2 regions of the Thioalkalivibrio sp. ALR17-21 genome follow, and region 2 is predicted to be linked to the other one. Evidence: predicted binding sites of a transcription regulator. Region 2 holds the regulator's gene; the other holds the start of a gene.
The links. Region 2 encodes FliA, which starts transcription of late flagellar genes. Its sites were predicted from a motif close to GCTAAAGTTNNNNNNNNNNCNGCCGATA; they were not measured.
Positions count from the first base shown of each region.

Region 1 (7,421 bases), on a different contig from region 2:
TCTGCAGTACCAGATCGGTCGCTGTACCGCCCCCTGCGTGGACTATATTTCACCGGAGGAGTACGCCCGCGACGTCGAGGCCAGCGTGCGTTTCCTGGAGGGTGACAGCGAGGCGGTGATCGGTGATCTGATGGAACGCATGGAGTCCGCCTCGGCCGCACTCGAGTTCGAGAAGGCGGCGCGCCTGCGCGATCAGATCGGCCGGCTGCGCGAGATCTCGCAGCAGCAGTTTGTAGCCGGCGGCGAGGGCAATGCCGATGTGATCGCCCTGGCGCAGTCGGGCGGGAGTTTTGCGGTGGAGGTGTTCTTCGTTCGCAATGGCCAGAATCTGGGCAACAGTGAACTGTTCCCGGACGTCCCCGAGGCGGCGGGCCACGACGAGATCATGGCTGCGGTCCTCGCTCAGTACTACGCCGAACGTGAGCCACCGCCGCAGGTGCTGCTGTCGCACGCGCCGGAAGGGGCCGAGGCCCTGGAGACCCTGCTGGGCGAACGCCGCGGGGCACGCGTGCGGCTTGCTTGGTCGCTGCGGGGCGAACGCGCCCGCTGGGTCGACATGGCGCAGCGCAACGCCGAGCAGGCCCTGAAGACCCGGCTGGCCAGTCAGGCCGGGCAGACCGCACGCCTGGATGCGCTCACCGCGGAGCTGGAACTTGAGGCACCGCCGCAGCGCATGGAATGTTTCGACATCTCGCACACCCGCGGCGAGGGCACCGTGGCGTCCTGTGTGGTGTTCGGGCCGGAGGGGCCGATCAAATCCGATTACCGGCGCTTCAACATCGAAGGGATCGAGCCGGGCGATGACTATGCCGCGATGCACCAGGCGCTGAGCCGTCGCTTCGCGCGGCTGAAAAAGGGCGAGGGCCGGGAACCGGACATCCTGTTCATCGACGGCGGCAAGGGACAGGTGACCCAGGCGCTGAACGTGCTGGCCGATCTGGGGCTGGATCACATCCGGGTGGTCGGGGTGGCCAAGGGCGAAGAGCGCCGGCCCGGCATGGAAACCCTGGTGTTGAGCGGGGTGGAGGCGCCTTCTATACTGCCGCCCCATTCGAGTGCACTGCACCTGATTCAGCAGATCCGTGACGAGGCCCATCGTTTCGCGATCAGCGGTCATCGGGCGCGGCGGGCGAAGGCGCGCAAGGAGTCCACCCTGGAGTCGGTCCGCGGGCTGGGGCCCAAGCGTCGCACTGCATTGCTCAAGCACTTTGGCGGGCTGCGCGGGGTCTCCCGCGCGGGGGTCGACGAGCTGGCCAAGGTGCCCGGCATCAATCGCCGCCTGGCGCAGGCGATCTACGACCAGTTCCACGAGGCCTGATCCGATATGTTTCCACGACTCCCCACCTGGCTGACCTGGTCGCGCATCGTGATGATCCCGCTGATGATCGGGGCCTTCTATGCGTTGCCGATGCCGGTGGCGGGGATCGTGGCGGCCATCATCTTTGCGCTGGCCGCGGTGACCGACTGGCTGGACGGTTATCTGGCCCGGCGCTGGTCGGTGACCAGCCGCTTCGGTGCCTTTCTCGACCCGGTGGCGGACAAGCTGATCGTCGCCGCCGCGCTGGTGCTGGTGGTGGACCACAACCCCGGCCTGGGGCTGGCGCTGGCCGCGATCGTGATCATCGGCCGCGAGATCGCGATCTCGGCGCTGCGTGAATGGATGGCCGAGGTCGGAACGAGCGCGAAGGTGGCCGTGTCCTGGATCGGCAAGTTCAAGACCAGCGCCCAGATGGTGGCCATCTTCCTGCTGCTGTGGGCCGAGCCGGTGGCGGGGTTGTCGCTGTTCCTGATCGGGGAATGGCTGCTGTACCTGGCGGCGGTGCTGACGCTGGTGTCCATGGTGCAGTACATGCTGGCCGCGGCCCGGGACGCCTGAACGAATTTTTTGTATCCGGTGTTGACGACGCCGGCGCTGTCTGTAGAATACGCATCTGTCGACGGGCGGGAATAGCTCAGCTGGTAGAGCACAACCTTGCCAAGGTTGGGGTCGCGAGTTCGAATCTCGTTTCCCGCTCCAAACGATTTCCCGAAGCCCCGGCACCGCCGGGGCTTTCTGTTTCGGCGGCATCCATGACCGTCGAACAAGCCTTGCCCCGGCTGGGTGGCAGAGTGGTGATGCAGCGGACTGCAAATCCGCGTACCTCGGTTCGATTCCGGGCCCAGCCTCCATCTTCGATTGCAGGCCCGCCGGCTTTATGCCGGCGGGCCTTTTCGTTTGCGGGGTGCCTGCCGGGTCTTCGCAGGTCCCTTCGGCCATTCAAGGTTGGGGCCGAACGGCCGAAAACCCGGATGGAGGCGCCGGTGAGTCCGGGCGCCCGCAATCCATGACCTCGGGGTAACCGCATGCTGCGTCGCCTGTACGATCTTCCCATCTGGCTGAGGCTGCTCGGCGTCATCTGGCTGATCCTGGTCTTCGTCTGGTCCGGCATGATCGGATGGGCGGTGCTGGAGCAGCGTGACACCGCACAGGAGCAGGCCGGGCATTTTGCCGGCAGCCTGCACGAGATGACCTGGGCCGGACTGACGACCCTGATGATCACCGGCACCATGGACCAGCGTCACGAGTTCATGGAACAGATCCAGGAAATGGGCAATGTGCGGGATCTCCGTGCCGTGCGCGGCGACGGCGTGATCGAACAGTGGGGTGAGGGGACGGAAGAAAGCGCCCCCCGTGATGAAATCGAGCGCGAGGTCCTCGCCGGTGGCGAATCGTTCGTCAGCGTGGACCGCGAGACGGACGAGCTCCGCGTGGTCATGCCGATCCGCAATGAGCGCGACTACCTGGGGCGCAACTGCATGACCTGTCACGGGGTCGCGGAGGAAGGCGAGGTTCTCGGGGCCACGTCCATGCGTCTCGACATGACCGAGGTGCACGAGGGGGCGACGAATTTCGGGATCCAGCTGTTCGGCTTCGCGATCCTGGTCAGCCTGCCGCTGCTGGGTGCGATCTTTCTGTTCATCCGCCGTTTCGTTACGCGCCCCCTCGCCGAGATGACGGAAGGGCTGCGTGACATCGCCGGGGGCGGGGGCGATCTGACCCGGCGGCTGGACGTGCACGGCGATGACGAGGTCGGGCGCGCGGCCAGCGCGTTCAACGACGTGATGGAACAGTTCCGCTCCCTGATCGGTGCGGTGGTCGGTTCCAGCGGGCAGCTGACTTCGGCCGCGGAAGAGGTCTCGAACGTGTCCGATCGCACGCGCGAAGGCGGGGATCGTCAGCGTCGGGAGATCGAGCAGGTGGCGACCTCGATGAACGAGATGACCGCCACGGCCCAGGATGTGGCCCGTAACTCGCAATCGGCGACCGAGGCGGCACACCGCTCTCTGGAATCTTCGCGCAGTGGCCAGGAGGTGGTGCAGCGGACCGTAACCGGGATCGAGCAGCTGGCCTCGGAAGTGCATCGTGCCGCGGAGGCAATCCAGCGGGTCGAGCAGGACTCGGAGAGCATCGGCAAGGTCCTGCAGGTGATCCAGGAGATTGCCGAACAGACCAATCTGCTGGCGCTGAACGCCGCGATCGAGGCCGCACGTGCCGGAGAGGCGGGACGTGGCTTCGCGGTGGTGGCCGACGAAGTGCGGGCCCTCGCGTCGCGTACGCATGAATCCACCGAGGAGATCCGGCGCACGGTCGAGACCCTGCAGGGGGGCACGCGCAACGCGGTGGAGGTGATGCAGGCCGGCGAGGAGCGGGCACGCGCGACCGTGGATCAGGCCGGCGAGGCGGGTTCGGCGCTGGATGATATCCGCGAGGCGGTGCAGTCGATCACCGAGATGATTGACCAGATCGCCAGCGCGGCCGAGGAGCAGAGCCAGGTCGCGGAGACCATCAACCGCAATGTGGCGACGGTGACCGAAGAGGCCGAGCAGAACGCCGAGGGGGCGAGCCAGGCCAGTGATTCGGCAGCGGAACTGATGCGCCTGGCGCGCGAACTGCAGGAGATGACCCAGCGCTTCCGCGTGTAAGGGTGGCCGTCCGCCGGAATGGTGCAGGTGGGGGTCGCGGCAGGTCCGGTCGGTCGAGACCGTGCGCTGCCCGCCGGGCCGGTCGGCGGGCAGCCGCGGTGTCAGACCTGGATGTCGAGGGTGGAGCCCGCGGTGTTGATGCCACGGTTGTCCATGGTGCCGTCGGGCATCAGGGTAGCGGCCAGATTGTCTTCGGCCACCTGTTCCTCTTCGCGGGCGGCCAGCTGGACGGATCGGTCGTCACCGTTGTTGCCGGCCCCGTCGACGCTGCTCGCCTCGTCGGTGGCGCTGACGGCGTTACCGCCCTCCGGCCCGTTGATGGCACCGGCGGCCGTGGCCCCGCCCGTGGCGTTTGCTTCCTGGGTGCCGCTGGCCTGCTCGATGCCGCGCGCGGCCGAGGGGGTGTCGGCCGCCTGGGGCGACGGGGCGGTGGCGCCCTGGCTGGCGCCGACGGACGTGGCCTGACCCGGCTGGGCCGGTTGTGCTCCGGAGCTGGCCTGCGGGGCCTGGGCCGATCCGGGCTGCTGAGCCCCCTCGGCACGATTCTGGGCCGGATTCTGGTTGGCGTTCATGGCGGCGGTCTGGCTGGCCATGGCGGCCGGATTGGGTCCGATCCCGTTGATCATGGGTCGCTCCTGTTCAGGTTCGCTGTCGGCAGGGCCACGCAGGGGGTATGCCCGGAAAGGTGCGGGAGAGACGCACGAAACCAGCTTGCAAGCCCCCCGAGGCCTTTCCGGATACAAGTATAGTACAGGGAACGGGTTCCATGCCGGCAAGTTGGTGCCTGTCCGGCGGCATGGATCCGCCCGCGCGGCCTGTTCGGGTAGAATCCCCGCCAATGAACGAATCGACGGAAATCTTCGATGTTGCGGTGATCGGGGCCGGGGCCGCGGGCATGATGTGCGCGGCGGTGGCGGGAGCGCGCGGGCGCCGCGTGGTCCTTCTGGATCACGCGGACCGGGCCGGCAAGAAGATCCTGATGTCCGGGGGCGGCCGCTGCAACTTCACCAACATGGAATGCGGGCCGGACAACTTCCTGTCCGCGAATCCGCATTTCGTGAAATCGGCCCTGGCGCGTTACACGCCCCGGGATTTTGTGGCCCTGGTGGCGGCGCACGGGATCCCGTATCACGAAAAGAAGCTCGGTCAGCTGTTCTGCGATCGTTCGTCGAAGGACATCGTGCGCATGCTGCTGGACGAATGCGCCACGGCCGGGGTGACCCTGCGGACGTCCACGCCCGTGGAGGTTGTCACCGATCAAGCGCCGTGGCGCCTGCGCACGCCGTCCGCGGTCATCGAGGCCGAATCCCTGGTGATCGCGACCGGCGGCTACCCGATCCCGCGGATGGGCGCGACGGGCTTCGGCCTGGATCTGGCACAACGCCTGGATATCCCGCTGGAGCCGACGCGGCCCGCGCTGGTTCCGCTGACCCTGGACGGTGACGCACGTACGGCGGTGGAGGGGCTGTCCGGCATTGCGCTGGACGCGGTGGCCGAGGCGGGCGATGCGGGCTTTCGCGAGAATGTGCTGTTCACCCACCGGGGCGTGAGTGGTCCGGCGATCCTGCAGGTCTCCTCGTACTGGCAGCCGGGGCAATCGGTGACGGTGGATTTCTTCCCCGGTGAGTCTCTGGAACAGGGGCTTCGCGCAGCGCGCGAAGACACGCCGAAGCGCCAGCTGCTCCGGGTGCTGGGCGAATGGCTCACCCGGCGGGTCGCCCGGCACTGGCTGGATCCGGAGGTGGCGGAGCGGCCGCTGGAGCGGTTCTCCGACGCCGACCTGGCCGCGCTGGCCGGTCGTCTCCAGCCCTGGGTGTTCACGCCGTCGGGGACCGAGGGCTATGCCCGTGCGGAGGTCATGGCCGGGGGCGTGGACACCCGCGCGCTGTCGTCGCGCACCTGCGAGGCAAAGGGATACCCGGGGCTCTATTTCATCGGCGAGGTGGTGGATGTCACCGGGCATCTCGGGGGCCACAATTTTCAGTGGGCCTGGGCCTCCGGTCACGCCGCCGGCGAGGCCGTCTGATCACGGCCTCAGGAGTCGGCGGGGGTTTCGAGCACGATGGATACGCGGCGGTTCTCCGCACGCCCTTCGGGGGTGTCGTTGTCGGCCACCGGACGGGTGTCCGCGTGGCCGACCGCCTGCAGGATGCCGGGGTTGATGCCGCGGTCGACGAGATAGCGCACTACACCGCTGGCGCGCGTCGAGGAGAGTTCCCAGTTCGACGGGAAGCGCGGGGTCGCGATGGGCACGTTGTCCGTATGGCCCTCGATGGTCACGCGACCCTCGTGTTCTTCCAGCAGCGGAAGGAGGTCGTCCAGCAACGCCTGCCCGTCGGCGGCCAGATCGGCCTGCGCGGTGGCGAACAGGATGTCGTCCTGGATCCGCAGCTCGATGCTGCCGGGCTGTTCGATGACCTCGACGCCCTCCGGTGCGCGGTCGCGCATGTCGCGCACTGCCTCGGGATCGGCCTCCGGCGGCGGGTCGTCGGCCGGGGTCGCCACGGGCGAGGGCGGATCGGCGGCCAGCGGCGGATCTTCGACCGGCCCGGGGGGCACTTCCGGGGCCTCGGGTGACAGCCGGAACAGCCGCGGATCGACCAGATTGGAGAGGTCGCGATAGACCAGCTCCACCGGGTCGTCATCGGCGGCGCGGATGCTTTCGTCCCGCGGTTCGGCGAAGGTCAGCATGATCACGAAGACCACGATCACCAGAGTCAGTACGTCGAGGTAGGTCAGGATCCAGGCGTGTTCGTCCTCGCGCAGGCTGTCGGGGCTGCGCCCGGTTTCCGGCGCCAGCGCATCGCGCGCGAGGACATGATCCCCGTCGCGGGACCGGGCCTGGTCCCGAGCGGATGCGGCCGGTTCCGGTTCGCCGTTCGTGGCCATGGTTCAGCGCCCGCCCGCTCCTGGTTCGTCTTCCTCGGTCGGCGGAACCTGACGGATTTCATCGTGGTGGTTCTCGGCGAACGAACGCAGGGTCTCGCGGATGTAGCCCGGGGTACGCCCCTTGCGCATCAGCATGATGCCTTCCAGCACCATGGTCATCACGACCACGCGTTCCTCGGTACGGCGTTCCAGCTTGATGGCAATGGGGCGGAACACAAGGTTGGCCAGCAGGATGCCGTAGAAGGTGGTGATCAGGGCAATGCCCAGGTTCACGGCGATTACCGCGAAATCGTCCGTCTCGGTGGTCAGCAGCAGGTTGATCAGGCCGAGCAGCGTCCCCAGCATGCCGAAGGCGGGCGCATAGGTGGCCATGGTGCGGTACACCTGGGCCTCGGCGAGTTCGCGGGCCCGCAGACGCGCGAGACGCCAGTGCAGCAGATCCGAAACGTCCTCCATGGGCGTGTCGTCGATGACCAGCTGGACCCCGGTCTTGAGGAACGGGTTGCGCAGGCTCTCCAGGCGCTCCTGGACTCGGGGCAGGTTCTGGGCGAACCACAGCCGCGAGACTT
Region 1 is NZ_ATUL01000006.1:61,988-69,408, reverse strand. It holds gene uvrC (excinuclease ABC subunit UvrC) at 1-1,318, shown strand, start outside; gene pgsA (CDP-diacylglycerol--glycerol-3-phosphate 3-phosphatidyltransferase) at 1,325-1,876, shown strand; tRNA gene G020_RS0104670 (tRNA-Gly) at 1,942-2,017, shown strand; tRNA gene G020_RS0104665 (tRNA-Cys) at 2,096-2,169, shown strand; gene G020_RS0104660 (methyl-accepting chemotaxis protein) at 2,344-3,963, shown strand; gene G020_RS0104655 (hypothetical protein) at 4,065-4,589, opposite strand; gene G020_RS0104650 (NAD(P)/FAD-dependent oxidoreductase) at 4,802-5,989, shown strand; gene G020_RS0104645 (OmpA family protein) at 5,998-6,852, opposite strand; gene G020_RS0104640 (motility protein A) at 6,856-7,421, opposite strand, start outside.
Region 1: G020_RS0104660 (methyl-accepting chemotaxis protein) is a predicted target of FliA. The motif match lies at 2,256-2,283, and genes of this name have one in related genera.

Region 2 (7,421 bases):
GTCTGGGTCACCACGTAACTCAGACGCTCGCGTGCATCCGGAATCTCGTCCTGCGCCAGCTCGACCAGACGCGAATCGCCCCGGAAGCTCTCCAGGGCCTCGTGCAGTTCGCGGGTCAGTTTGCCCAGTTCGTCGAACAGTTCGCGCTCGTAAGGCCGCGCGAGCTCCTGGATCAGGCGGCGCGAAGCCTCCTCGTCACCGCCTTCCAGAGCGCCCACCAGCTCCCGCGCCAGCGCGAGCCGGTCTTCCCCGGAGGCATTCTCTTGTTCGGTCATCGGGTCTCTCTTGCCGTGTCAGCCGGTCGCGGTATTCAGCCTTGAGCTTCAATACGTTCGAAGATCTTTTCGATCTTCTCCTTGAGCGTCTCGGCCGTGAAGGGCTTCACAATGTAACCGTTCACGCCGGCCTCTGCCGCCTCCACGATCTGATCGCGCTTGGCTTCGGCCGTGACCATCAGCACCGGCAACGATTTCAGCCGCTCGTCCTTGCGCACCTCGCGCAGGAGGTCGATGCCCGGCATGTTGGGCATGTTCCAGTCGGTGATCAGAAAATCGAAGTCGCCGTTCTGCAGCATCGGCAGGGCGGTGCTCCCGTCGTCGGCCTCCATGGTGTTGTTGAAGCCAAGATCCCGCAGGAGATTCTTGATGATGCGCCGCATCGTGGAGAAGTCGTCCACGATCAGGATTTTCATACCCTTGTCCACAGTTCGCTCCGGGAATGTGTTTGAACCTTAGAATATCTGCAGGGACTCGACGTCTTCGAGCCACGAGCCCAGACGCGCCCGCAGACGGTGCACCGCCTGGCTGCGGATCTGGCTGACGCGCGATTCGGTCACGTCCAGCACCGCACCGATCTCGCGCAGGTTGAGTTCTTCGGTGTAGTACAGGTTGAGCACCAGTCGTTCGCGCTCGGGCAGATCGCCCAGTGCGCCGGCCAGTTCCTCGCGGAACTCCCCGGCCTCGATGCGCCGCGACGGGGACTGCTCCTGCCCTTCCAGCACGCGATCCGCCTCGCCCTCCGGGCCGCCCACCTCGTCCAGCGCGAACAGATGGGCACCGGCATGATCATCCAGCATCTGGTAGTAGGTTTCCACCGGGACGCCCAGCTCCTCGGCGATCTCCGGAGCGCGAGCGGCGCGGCCCTCGCGGGCCTCCACCGTCTGCATCGCCTCGGAGATCCGCCGGCTGTTGCGGTGCACCGAGCGCGGCGTCCAGTCGCTGCGACGCAGCTCGTCGATCATCGCCCCGCGGATGCGGATCCCGGCGTAGGTGGCGAAGGTCGCCCCCTGGCCGCCTTCGAACTGCCGCGCGGCCTCGATCAGCCCCACCATGCCTGCCTGCACCAGGTCATCCACCTGCACCGAGGCCGGCAGCCGGGCCATCAGGTGATGGGCGATCCGATTCACCAGCTCGACGTGGTCCGCGACCAGCTGATCCGGTCCCCCGGTCCCCGCCCGGGCGTATCCCGAAAGTCTGTTCTTTGGCGTGTTCATGCGCTTTGCAGCATCCTCTCGACGAAGAATCCAACCCCCCCGCTGGCGCCGCGGGCCACCGGCCAGCCGTCGACCTTGCGCGCGAGCTCGAGGAACGCCCGTCCCGCCGGGCTGCCCGGGGACTGCTGCACCACCGGCGCCCGTTTCTGCACCGCCTGGCGCAGGGCATCATCCAGCGGAATCACGCCCACCAGATCCAGTATGACCTCCGGCAGATAGGTGGAACAAACCGCCTGCAGCTTCTGCATCACGCGTTCCGCCCCGGCACGGCCCTGCACCATGTTCGCGACCACGCGGAACCGGCTCACGCCATGATCCCGATGCAGGACCTTGATCAGCGCATAGGCGTCGGTCATCGATGCCGGCTCGTCGGTGACCACCACCAGGGTCTCCTGCACGGCCTGACAGAAACTGGTTACCGACTCCTGCAGCCCGGCGGCGGTGTCGACCACCAGCACGTCCAGCGGCCGCGTATACATGCTGAAGGCCTGGATCAGGCCGTGATGTTCCGGCCGGCTCAGGTTGGCCATGGTCGCGATCCCGGACGCGGAAGGCACCACGCGGATTCCCTCCGGGCCCTCGATGATCACGTCTTCCAGATCCTCGACGTCCCCGGTCACCAGGTCGTGCAGCGTCCGCTGCGGACGCAGGCCCAGCAGCACATCGACGTTCGCGAGCCCCAGGTCGGCATCGAACAGCATGACCTCGCGTCCCAGTCGGGCCAGTCCGACCGACAGGTTGACCGAGACATTGGTCTTGCCGACCCCGCCCTTGCCCGAGGCCACCGCGACGACCTTCAGGGGCTTAGTGTTGTGTGACATGATGTCCCTTCAGCACCGGTTGAATCATTTCGAGCGGCGCGGGCTCCTCGCCCGCGGCGGGTTCATCTTCGGATCGGGGCCGCCGGGCCTCGCGCTCCGAGGCCTCGCGCCGCCGCCAGGCCTGCATCGCCTCGTCGACCCAGGCGTCGGCCTCGCCGTGTTCGGGCTCTTCCTGCAGCGCCAGGCGCGTCAGGTGGCCAGTGTCCACGCGATGGAAATCCTCGGCGATACGCTGGCCGTCGCTCATGAACGCGACACCCAGCGGCTGGTCCAGCAGTACCGAAAGCACCTCCCCCAGCTGTTCCGCCTCGTCCAGCTTGGTCAGCACCAGGGCCGAGGGTTCCGTGGGGGCGAATGCCTCCAGCACCCGCCGCAGGGCCATGCCCTGGGTGGTGGCCGCGATCACCAGCCAGGTCTCCGCGCGCACGTCCGCAGGCATGTCCGTCAGCAGGGGTTCCCGCGGAGCGGTTCGGGGGGACTGCCCGGCGGTATCCACCAGGATCAGGTGCCCACTGCCCGCCGAACGACGCGCCATCTCGCGCAGCTCGGCCTCGGTTTCCACCACACGCACCGCGGTTCCCGCCATCTGGCCGAAGGCCTGCAACTGCCGCGTCGCGCCGATGCGCTGGGCGTCCATGGTGACCAGGGTGACCGAATCCGGCCCCATGCGGCGGATCTGGCGCAGTGCAATCCGCGCAATGGTGGTGGTCTTGCCGACCCCCGTCGGTCCCTCCAGCGCGAGCACCCCGCCCTCGTCGAGGATGGAGGCGCGCGCGGTCACGATGGCACCAGACAGGCGCGCCCGCAGGCGCTCCCATGCCTCCTCCGAGGTGTGATCGTCGAGGATGCTGCCGGCCAGGCTGCGCGCCAGCGGCTCGCGGAAGCCCAGATCCATCAGCCGCGCCTTGCATTCGGCCGCCAGTGGATGCCGTGCCGCCCAGCGGGCCTGCTCGTTCTCTTCGTACTGCCGCGTCAGCAGACTGCGCAGATCCCGCAGTTCCTGACGCATCGCGGACACCTCGGGGTCGGTGGGCCACTGCGGGGCCGGTCGCTGCCGGGACCCGGCACCCGACCCCCCGCCGGCGGAAGCCGCTGCGGGCTCCGGCGCGCGGGGGTGCTCACCGCGCGGGGCCGATTCATCGCGCACACCCTGTCGCGCTGATTCCCGGGCGGAGCGTGCCCCGCTACCGGCGTCGTCCTGCCGCGGGGCACCCCGGCCGTCACCCTCCGCCGTTCCGGCGGGCGCCTCGCCGCCATCGAGGGCCGCGACCACCTCCAGCCAGCCGTCGACCCGGCGGCTGGACAGGATCACGGCGTCCTCGCCCTGCTCCTCGCGGACCTGGCGCATCGCGTCGCGCATGTCCCGTGCCCGGTATCGTCTGACATTCATCGTTCGCTCTCCCGCCGATCGTTGACTGGTGCTTCAGGCCATGCCCGTTCGCACATCACGCCGACTTCTTGTCTGCTTCATCCTGTCCCACCGTGGCCACCACCCGGATCCGCCGGTTGTCCGGGATCTCGGTGAATGCGAGCACGGTCAGGTTGCGCACCGCGCCCCGCAGCCACCCGGCGATCCAGGAGCGGATTTCCGGGGCCACCACCAGCACCGCCGGCTGTCCCGCCGCCTCCTGGCGCTGGGCGGCCTCGCCCACCGATCGTTGCAGGCGTTCGGCCAGGCCCGGCTCCAGTCCGACGGTGTCGCCATTGCTGCCCTGCAGAGACTTATGCAAAAGCTGTTCCAACGAAGGGTCGAGGGCGATCAGGGGCAGCTCCTCCTCCGGTCCCACCAGGTCCTGGACGATGGAGCGCGACAGCGCGACCCGCACCGCGGCGGTCAAAGTGCCGGGATCCTGACTCTTGGCACCCTCCTCTGCCAGGGTTTCGGCGATCGTGCGCAGATCGCGGATGGAGACCTGCTCGGCCAGCAGGTTCTGCAGCACCTTCAGGATCACGCTCAGCGACAGCGTCTTCGGCACCAGGTTTTCCACCAGCTTGGGCGAACGCTGCGCCAGCTGGTCCAGCAGGTGCTGGGCCTCCTCGTGGCCGATCAGCCGGTGCGCGTTTTCGCGGAACACCTGCGACAGATGGGTCGCGATCACCGTGGACACGTCCACCACGGTGTAGCCGGCCCCCTGCGCCTGTTCGCGGTTCTCGGGGTCGATCCACAGGGCATCCAGGTTGAACGTCGGGTCCTTGGTCGGCGTGCCCGGCACCTCGCCGAAGACCTCGCCCGGATTGATCGCCAGCTCCTTGTCCGGGAACACCTCCGCCTCGGCGACGGTCACGCCCAACAGGGCGATACGGTAGGTGTTCGGGCTCAATTCGAGGTTGTCGCGGATATGCACCGGCTGCAGAAGGAAACCCAGCTCCTGCGACAGCTTGCGGCGTACGCCCTTGATCCGCCCCATCAGCTGGCCGTCCTGGGTCCGGTCCACCAGCGGAATCAGGCGGTAACCCACCTCCAGCGCCACCAGGTCCACCGGCGGCACGTCTTCCCACGACAGCTCGCGGTTCTCCGGCGAGGGTTCCTGCTCGGCCTCCGGCAGACGCTCCACCTCGGCTGCCTCCTCGTGCCGCCGGCGCGACATCAGGTAACCGCCGCCGGCGACCAGCGAAGCCAGGCCCAGGAACACCGCATTGGGCATCCCCGGCACCATGCCCAGCGACGCGATCACCCCACCCACGACGTACATCACGCGCGGGTTGGAGAACATCTGGCCGATGACCTGCTGGCCCATGTCCTGAGTGGTGGATACGCGGGTCACGATGATGGCCGTGGCCGAGGACAGCACCAGCGACGGGATCTGCGCCACCAGGCCGTCACCGATGGTCAGCAGGACATAGTTGGTGGCGGCATCGCCGATGGACATCCCGTGCTGCAGGGCGCCGATGGTGAGTCCGCCGATGATGTTCACGAACAGGATCAAAATCCCGGCGATGGCGTCCCCGCGCACGAACTTCGAGGCCCCGTCCATGGAACCGTAGAAGTCGGCCTCCTGGGCGATCTCGTCACGCCGTCGGCGCGCCTCTTCCTGGGTCAGAAGGCCCGCATTGAGGTCGGCATCGATCGCCATCTGCTTGCCCGGCATCGAATCCAGGGTAAAGCGGGCGCTGACCTCGGACACGCGCCCCGCACCCTTGGTTACCACCACGAAGTTGATGATGATCAGGATCGCGAACACCACCAGGCCGACCGCGTAGTTGCCGCCGACCACGAAGTCGCCGAAGGCCTGGATGACCTGCCCGGCCGCGTCCGTTCCGGTATGCCCTTCCAGCAGGATCACCCGGGTGGAGGCGATGTTCAGCGCCAGACGCAGCAGGGTTGCCACCAGAAGCACCGTGGGAAACACCGCGAATTCCAGCGGCCGCGGGGTGTACACCGCGACCATGATCACCACCAGCGACAGCGCGATGTTGAAGGTGAACAGCACGTCCAGCGCCACCGGCGGCAGCGGCAGCACCATCATCGACAGCATCGCGATCAGCAGCAGCGGGGCGCCCAGCCCCCAGCGGCCCATGCCGCTCAGGCGATCGAGGAAGCTCATGCGTCATCCTCCCGGCGCCGGCCGTGGCGTCCCTGGTGGGGATCGAGATATTCGTCCGGCACCGGCAGGTCGTCCGGCATGTCCACGCCCTGGTCGGCCCGCTTGAGCTGGTAAACGTAGGCGAGGATGCGCGCCACGGCCACGAACAGCCCGTCGGGAATCTCGCGGTCGAGATCGGTGGTGAAATAGAGCGCGCGCGCCACCTTCGGCGCCTCGACCCGGATGATCTCGTGCTCGTCGGCGATCTCGCGGATATTCGCCGCGACCTCGTCGACGCCCTTGGCCACCACCTTCGGCGCCGACATCTTCGAGGCCTCGTAGACGATCGCCACGGCATAGTGCGTGGGGTTGGTGATCACCACGTCGGCCTTCGGCACCTCTTCCATCATCCGGCGCTGGGCCATTTCCTGCTGTTGCTGGCGGATCTTCTGCTTCACCTCGGGCTTGCCGTCGGTCTCCTTGTACTCGTCCTTGAGCTCCTGCCGCGTCATCCGCAGCTGCTTCTGGTGATTCCACATCTGGAACGGCGCGTCGATCGCCGCCACGATGATCAGCGCCGCCGACACCGCGATGAAGGTGCCGAGCGCGATCTGGGCCGCATGCGACACGCCCTGGTGCAGTGGCTCGTAGCCCAGTCCCAGCAGACGGTCGGAGAACGTCCACAAGGTCAGCAGCGCGACCGTGCCGACCAGCGTGAACTTGGCGAGGGTCTTGCCGAACTCCATCAGCCCCTGCCAGGAAAAGATCCGCTGCAGGCCCTTGATCGGGTTCAGCTTCGACGCCTTGGGCGCCGCCGCCTGCCAGGAGAAATTGGCGCCGCCGATCAGGATGGGCGCCATCACCGCCGCCACCATCAGGATCCCGAACAATGGCAGCAGCGCCATCAGCGTCTGAAAGATCTGATCGGCCAGGTACGGCAGCAGCAGATCCGGGTCATGGGCCAGCTCCGGCTCGAAATCCAGGCGCGCCCGGGTCTGGTTGGCCAGCTGCCCGCCCAGGGTAGGCCCGAAGAACAGCATGAAGATGCCGGCGGTGATCAGCACCAGAAAGGTCGACAGCTCCCGCGAGCGCGGGACCTGACCCTTTTCGCGCGCCTCGCGGAGCCGTTTCTGGGTCGGCTCTTCGGTTTTTTCCTGTCCGTTCTCGTTCTCGGCCATGTCAGAACCCCAGCAGGACCTGCATCAGTCCGAAACCTTCCATGGCCAGCTCGCCCACGCGCTCGGGCAGCCCGGGCAGGATCAGCAGCAGGAGAACGAAGCCCATCAGGATCATCATCGGGAAGCCGACGGCGAAGATGTTGAGCTGAGGCGAGGCCCGTGTGATCACTCCCATGGAGATGTTCACCACCAGCAGCGAGGCGACCGCGGGCAGCGCCACCAGCACCGCCCCGGCAAACATCGTCTGGCCGAACAGCGCCACCTGCATGAAGGCCTCCGCATCCAGTCCGGACGGCGCAACCGGCATGGTCTCGAAGCTCGCCAGCAGCATTTCGAACAGGATCAGATGGCCGTTCAGGGCGAGAAAGATCAGGGTCGCCATGGTCACGAAAACCGTGGAGATCAC
Region 2 is NZ_ATUL01000007.1:59,181-66,601, forward strand. It holds gene G020_RS0105430 (protein phosphatase CheZ) at 1-275, opposite strand, end outside; gene G020_RS0105435 (chemotaxis response regulator CheY) at 311-691, opposite strand; gene G020_RS0105440 (RNA polymerase sigma factor FliA) at 731-1,492, opposite strand; gene G020_RS0105445 (MinD/ParA family protein) at 1,489-2,313, opposite strand; gene flhF (flagellar biosynthesis protein FlhF) at 2,297-3,703, opposite strand; gene flhA (flagellar biosynthesis protein FlhA) at 3,759-5,858, opposite strand; gene flhB (flagellar biosynthesis protein FlhB) at 5,855-7,015, opposite strand; gene fliR (flagellar biosynthetic protein FliR) at 7,017-7,421, opposite strand, start outside.